2 regions of the Sphingomonas sp. P3_C5 genome follow, and region 1 is predicted to be linked to the other one. Evidence: riboswitches for the same ligand, from Rfam matches in the RefSeq annotation. Region 1 holds a riboswitch; the other holds the start of a gene.

Region 1 (3,403 bases):
CAGCCGGTGAACGAACCGCGAGGCCGCCGATCGCCCGAACCGGTCGCCCAGCACGATCCGGGCCGCACCCTCTCCCGGCTCAATCGAGGGCATTGAGTGGAGATCGAGCAGCACCGCCGTCCCGAACCGCGCCCGCGCCCGCGTCAACGCATCAGCCAGCGCCGCGTGATAGGGGCGGTGGTCCCGCGCGATCCGCCCCGCCACCTCATCGGCATCGAACCGCCGCCGCCAGATCTCGCCCGCGCCCGACACACGCCGCGGCACCAGGCCGAGCCCGCCGCGCGTCTTGGCGGACATCATCGGCATCGACTGCCGGCTCGCGCCGTCATCGATCCCGGGGTCGCGCTCCTGCTCGCTTCGATTCAAATCGATCCAGGCACGTGGCAGACGCTGCACAAGCATGGTCTCGCGGCCACGCGCCAAAACTGCTACGGCATCAATATACCGGTCTTCCAGCGCGGTCAGAGCCGCCAGCGGCACGCGCAGTGCGGCGCGCAGGGCGAGGGGGTAATCGCGGCCGGCATGGGGCACCGAGAGAATGACCGGACTCGCCGGCTCGGCGTCGCCGTAAAGATCGAAGGAGAGCGGGGCATCGGCCATTGAACGTCAACCTAGGGCGAGGCCGGTTTCATCGCAATCGGTGTAAGCTTCGCTGGAAAATCTTAAGTCATTTGAGCATAAACCTGCTCGGGTAATTGGTGGGACCACGGATGATCAGGATATTGCTAGCCGAAGACGACCGGGTGATGCGCGAGTATCTGACGCGTGCGCTTGAGCGTTCGGGCTATGCCGTCAGCGCGGTCGATCGCGGCACCGCTGCGATTCCGCTGCTCCAGACCGAACCGTTCGATCTGCTCCTTACCGATATCGTCATGCCCGAGATGGACGGCATCGAGCTTGCGCAAAAGGCCGGCGAGATGTGCCCGGAGCTGCGCGTCATGTTCATTACCGGCTTTGCGGCGGTCACGCTGAAGGCCGGCAAGACGGTCCCCCAGGCCCGCGTGCTCTCCAAGCCCTTCCACCTGCGCGACCTCGTGATGGAGGTCGATCGCATGTTCGAAATGGAGAACGTCACGCGGGGCCCCCTGAATTAGCGCGTGAGGGTGCTTGCGCAGGCGGACAACCCCCGCTAGAGCGCCCAACTCGCGTGGGCGTGTAGCTCAGTGGTAGAGCACTGTGTTGACATCGCAGGGGTCGCAAGTTCAATCCTTGCCACGCCCACCATTTTAAAAAAGCCCGTGAAGTCATCTGACTTTGCGGGCTTTTTTAATGCCCGACGTCCCCGGCCGCCGCCCGGATCATCCGCGATCGGAACTTCACCTTCTGCCAGAAGGTCGCGTCCTGCAGCTTGCGCGCCTTGATCGCCGCATCGGTCAGCGAGTCGAGCTGGGCGTCGCTCACCGCCTCGCTCTCGCGCGCATAGAGGAGCGACATCTCTTCGAGCTTCTCGCGCTGTTCCTTGGCGACGAGCGCGGAGCCACCAGTGGTGAGCTTGTGTACAGAGGCAAGCGACATGCTCTTTCCCCTCCCAACCTGCATGCAACGCCTTGATGCACATCAGGTTCCATAGCGTGGCTTGCGTCGCGGTGGCGCCGTGGCTAAGGCCGCGCACGTGACGGGTCCCGGAGACGGGATCAAGAGGGAAATCGGTGCGCGGACCTCTCCGCAAAACCGATGCTGCTCCCGCAACTGTAACCGGATAGCCGGTGCTCCATCACGCCACTGGGCTCGCGCCCGGGAAGGCGGGGCGCCACGCGAAGACCCGGAAGCCAGGAGACCTGCCCGCCACAGTCGATCCATCGCGCGGGCGGGATGCACCGGGCGGACGAGGGCGTTACCTCGAGTGAACGACATGAACCGGGCCGCAAGGACCGGGTGTCGTGTAGAGGCGCCCCTGGTCCCTCGGCCCCCATGTGAAGGGGCAATGCCATGATCGATTACCGTAAGTTCCTGCTGACCAGCGCAGCCTTGCTCGCCGCGACCGCCGCGCACGCCCAGGACGCGCCGGCCGCCGCCGCGCCGCAGGCTGCTCCCGCCGACGACTGCCAGACGACGAACGACTGTGACATAGTCGGCGACTTCGTCCGCCTACCGCCAGACATCATCGTTTCGGCCGGCGCACCACAACATGCCAACCAGATCGGCCAGGCCGTAACCGTCATCACCCGCGACGAGATCGAGCAGCGCCAGACCGTCTCTATCTCCGACCTGCTCGCCACCACGCCCGGCGTGACCGTGTCGCGCAATGGTGGTGTCGGGACCCTCACCGCGGTCCGCATCCGCGGCGCCGAGGGCGAGCAGACACTGACGATCATCGACGGCGTCCGCGTCAATGATCCCTCCTCGCCCGGCGGTGCGTTCGATTTCGGCGCCCTCCTCGCTGGCTCGGTCGAGCGCATCGAGGTGCTGCGCGGTCCGAACTCAGTGCCCTGGGGCAGCCAGGCGATCGGCGGCGTCATCAACATCACCACCATGAAGCCGAGTGAGGGCCTGCAGGGCCGCGGCAGTGTCGAATATGGTTCGCATGACAGCGTCTTCGCCAATGCCGCCGTCTCGGGCGGCTCCGGCCCCGTAACCGCAGCGCTGACCGGCGGCTATGCCCGCACAGATGGCATCTCGGCCTACGCCAAAGGCACCGAGCCCGATGGCTATGAACAATATGGTGCGACCGGCAGTGTTGGTATCGCCTTCACCGACGAAATCGGCATCGACCTGCGCGCTTATTATGCGCACAGCCATGTCGATCTCGACGGCTTCCCCGCCCCGAACTATGTCCTCGCCGACGACGCCGAATATTCGATCGCGCAGGAGATCTATGGCTATGCCGGCCTCCACGCCAATCTGATCGATGGCCGCTTCCGGAACCGCCTCGCCTTCACTGTCGCCGACGTCAACCGCGACAATTATGATCCGGCGTTCGGCCCAGTGGTCAGCTTCTTCTCGCGCGGGCGCAGCGAGCGGTACGAATATCAGGGCGACTTTCAGCTGGTCGAGCAGGTCCGCATCGTCGCCGGCGCCGAGCACGAGAACAGCCGCTTCTTCGACGGCTCCAACCGCCATGCCAGTGGCATCACCAGCTTCTATGGCGAGGCGATCGTCAAGCCGATCGAGATACTGACCGTCACCGGTGGCGTTCGCCACGACGACAACAGCGATTTCGGCGGCCATGTCAGCTTCGGTGCCAATGCCGCACTTGCCTTGCCTGAAGGCACTACGCTGCGCGCCAGCTATGCCGAAGGGTTCAAGGCGCCGACCCTGTATCAGCGCTTCGCGCAATATTACGGCACCATCAACCTGAAGCCCGAAACCGCGCGCAGCTATGATCTCGGCATCGAGCAGTCCTTCCTCGACCGTCGCGCCAAGGTCAGTGCCACCTGGTTCCACCGCGACACGCACAACCAGA
Region 2 (3,403 bases), on a different contig from region 1:
CGCACGAAGGACCAGTTGAGGATCGTGACGGGTCCGGTCAGCATCCCCTTCATTGGCCTGCTCGTGAGCGACTGGGCGTAGCGCCACCACTCGACCGTCATCGGCTTTGGCCGTGCGACGTCGCCGTAGAGGATCGGCGGGCGCACGCAGCGCGAGCCATAGCTCTGCACCCAGGCGCTGCGGGTGAAGGCGAAGCCGGAGAGCTGCTCGCCGAAATATTGCACCATGTCGTTGCGCTCGAACTCGCCGTGCACCAGCACGTCGAGGCCGATTGCCTCCTGCCACGCGATGGTCTCGGCGGTCTCGGCGCGGAGGAAGCCGTCATAGGTCGCATCGTCGATCTCGCCGCGGATATGGGCGGCGCGCGCCTTGCGGACCTCCGGCGTCTGGGGGAAGGAGCCGATCGTCGTGGTCGGGAAGCTCGGCAGCTTCAGGCGCGCCTGCTGCACTGGCTTGCGCGCGGCGAAGGGCGACGCCCGGTTCGTCATGGCCTGATCGACCGCCGCCAGCCGTGCCGCGACCGCCGGATCATGGATCAGCGGCGAGGTCTTGCGGGCTTCGACTGCCGCACGTGCCGCCGCGAGCGGCTCGGCGACTGAGCCAGCGCCGTGGTTGAGCGCTCGCGCCAGCACTGACAGCTCGCCGATCTTCTGCACCGCGAAGGCGAGCCACTGAGTCACCTCCGGATTGAGGTCGGTCTCCAGCGCGAGATCGACCGGTACGTGGAGCAGCGAGCAGGACGGCGCGAGGATCAGGTCGCGCTCGGCCGCTATCGGCGCGATGCGGGCGAGCAGGGCGTCGAGATCGGCGCGCCAGATGTTGCGGCCGTCGATCACGCCGAGCGACAACAGCATGTCGGGTCGGGCGCGCCGCCATACCGCATCGAGCTGCTCGGGCGCGCGGGCCAGATCGACGTGCAGGCCGTGGACCGGCAGGTCGGTCGCGAGCTCGAGGTTGTCGCCGAGCGCGCCGAAGTAGGTGGCGAGCATGACCTTTGGCCCGTTCACCGACAGGCGCTTGTATGCCCGCTTCAGCGCCGCGCGCTGGGCGTCATCGAGATCGAGGACGAGGCAGGGCTCGTCGAGCTGCACCCAGTCGGCACCGGCGCGGGCGAGCTGGGCCAGCACTTCCTCATAGACCGGGAGCACCGCGTCGAGCAGCGACAGCGGGTCGACGTCCTTGCCCTTGGCGAGGGTCAGCCAGGTGACCGGGCCGAGCAGCACCGGCCGCGTGTGATAGCCGAGCGCGCGGGCTTCCCGGAACTCGTCGACTGCCTTGCTCGACGACAGGGCGAACTTCTGCCCTGCGACCAGTTCGGGGACCATATAGTGATAGTTGGTGTCGAACCATTTGGTCATTTCCTGGGCTGTGCTGTCGAGCGCGTGGGCGCAGCCTTCGCTATGGCCCTGCGCCCCGCGCGCCATGGCGAAGTAGGTGTCGAGGCCGACCTTGCCGCCGCTCCAGCCATAGCGCGCCGGGACCGCGCCGAGCATCGCCGAGATATCGAGGACATGGTCGTAGAGCGAGAAGTCGCCGCTCGGGAGGATGTCGGCGCCGAGCAGCTTCTGCCGCGCCCAGCCGGCGGCGCGCAGACCGAGGGCGGCGAGGTTGAGGGCGGCGGCGTCGGACTTGCCCGACCAGTAAGCCTCGAGCGCGAACTTCAGCTCGCGGCGCGGGCCGATGCGGGGGAAACCGAGGGTTGCGACTTGGATGGTCATCGACTTGGCCTTGCGTTGGGCAAGGTGTTGGCCGGACGCGCGGCAACGAGTCCACGCCCATATGACAAGCCGGGGCGCGGTGTTGCACGCGGCCTGACCGGGCACCCCGCCGGAGGACGTTATCTGACGAGGCAGGTCTCCTGGCTCGCGGGTCAGTGCGGCGATCCGGCCTTCCCGGTCCCTTGTCCGGACCAGTGACGCTAAGTGGATCGCCGCTCGCCGCTCACAGTTGCGGGGGCAGCGCCGGAATTGCACCGGCTTCCCGTCTTGGCTCCAACCGGCAGGACCGGACGAAGAACCTCGACGGCGCCAAGGATAGCTCCCCGTAGCGCTGCGTCAAGACAGATATAAAGAATTCTTTATATCTTTATATGAGCCCGACGCACCGTCAGGCGTGGACCATCGCCTCAGGCCCCAAGGCCTCATCGAGATCACGCAGATCGCCGCCGCGGGTCTCGCGGCCGAACCACGCCACCAGCGCGAGGGCGACCGCGCCGGGCACCATGATGATCGTGGCGGCGAGCCCCATCGACGGGATCAGCGCCGCGATGCTCAGGCCTTGCGCGAACAGGCCGCCGCCCTTGGTGCAGGCAGCGACCCAGCCGGTCGCGCGGCCGCGCACCCGCAAGGGGAAGCTCTCGGCGGTATAGGGCAGGAGGATCGCGATGATGCCGTTCGATCCGACGATCAGCAACGCGACCGGCAGCACCGGGCTGCCGGCCCCGGCCAGCTCGAGGTTGAGCACCCCGGCAAGCCCGGCGAGAGTCACGCCGACCATCGTGACCAGCGACCATTTCGTGCTCCAGCGGCTGTACATCAGCGCGCACAGGAAGACGGTCGGGAAGGCGATCAGCGCGCTCTCGGCGAGCAGCTTGCTCGACACGGCGACGGAATAGCCCTTGGCGACGAGATCGGTCGGCAGCCACAGCAACAGGCCGAAATTGACGAGGCCCCAGGTCAGCGCGGCCATGGTGAGCGCGGCGAGCTTGCCAGCGAGCTTCTTGCCGGTCAGCGCGCCATGCCCGGCCGCGCGCTCGGCGACGACCGCCGGGCCGCGCCGCATGGTCGCGCCGAAGCGGCGCATCACTGCCTCCGCCTCGGTATTGCGGCCGCGCGCGAGCAGGAACTTGGCCGATTCGGGTATCAGCCCGCCGAGCAGCACCAGGGTGAGGCCGGTCGGCAGGTTCGCCAGCCAGAGGATGCGCCATCCGAAGATCGGCTGCAGCACCGCGGAAAGCCCACTCGCCGCGAAATAACCACCCACCGCGCCGAGCCCGCCGACCAGCACCAGGCTCCAGCCGCGATGCCGGTTGGGCATCATCTCGGCGAGCAGCGCATAGGTGACGGGCAGCATGCCGCCCGCCGCCGCGCCCATCATGAAGCACATGGCGATATTCCAGGCGAGCGATGGCATCGCGCCGCAGATCGAGGTGCCGACGAACATCACCGCCGAGAGCAGGATCGATGCCTTGCGCCCATAGACATCGGCGATGACGCCCCAGACCATCGAGCCGACCACGGTGCCCATCAGCGCGAAGAAGGGCACCAGCGACACGGTCGACCGCGGCACGCCATATTCGGTGATCATGCCGGGTACGGTGAAGCCGAGCGAGGCTGGCTTCATCACATCGATGATCAGCGCCACGACGAGCACCAGCATCAGCCGCCAATGCGCCCAGCCGAGC

Evidence for each region. A riboswitch is a leader RNA that binds a small molecule or an ion and turns the genes downstream of it on or off. The one in region 1 is predicted to bind cobalamin.
Region 2: linked by a shared signal. The riboswitch ahead of metE (5-methyltetrahydropteroyltriglutamate--homocysteine S-methyltransferase) and the one ahead of AC1DVS_RS24750 (TonB-dependent receptor plug domain-containing protein) in region 1 are both predicted to bind cobalamin.

Annotation. Positions count from the first base shown of each region.
Region 1 covers NZ_JBFUHA010000015.1:12,063-15,465, forward strand. Annotated here, with positions in the region: gene AC1DVS_RS24730 (N-formylglutamate amidohydrolase) at 1-600, opposite strand, end outside; gene cpdR (cell cycle two-component system response regulator CpdR) at 711-1,094, shown strand; tRNA gene AC1DVS_RS24740 (tRNA-Val) at 1,150-1,224, shown strand; gene AC1DVS_RS24745 (hypothetical protein) at 1,267-1,515, opposite strand; cobalamin riboswitch at 1,601-1,800, shown strand; gene AC1DVS_RS24750 (TonB-dependent receptor plug domain-containing protein) at 1,930-3,403, shown strand, end outside.
Region 2 covers NZ_JBFUHA010000001.1:27,318-30,720, forward strand. Annotated here, with positions in the region: gene metE (5-methyltetrahydropteroyltriglutamate--homocysteine S-methyltransferase) at 1-1,718, opposite strand, end outside; cobalamin riboswitch at 1,832-2,036, opposite strand; gene AC1DVS_RS00160 (MFS transporter) at 2,107-3,403, opposite strand, start outside.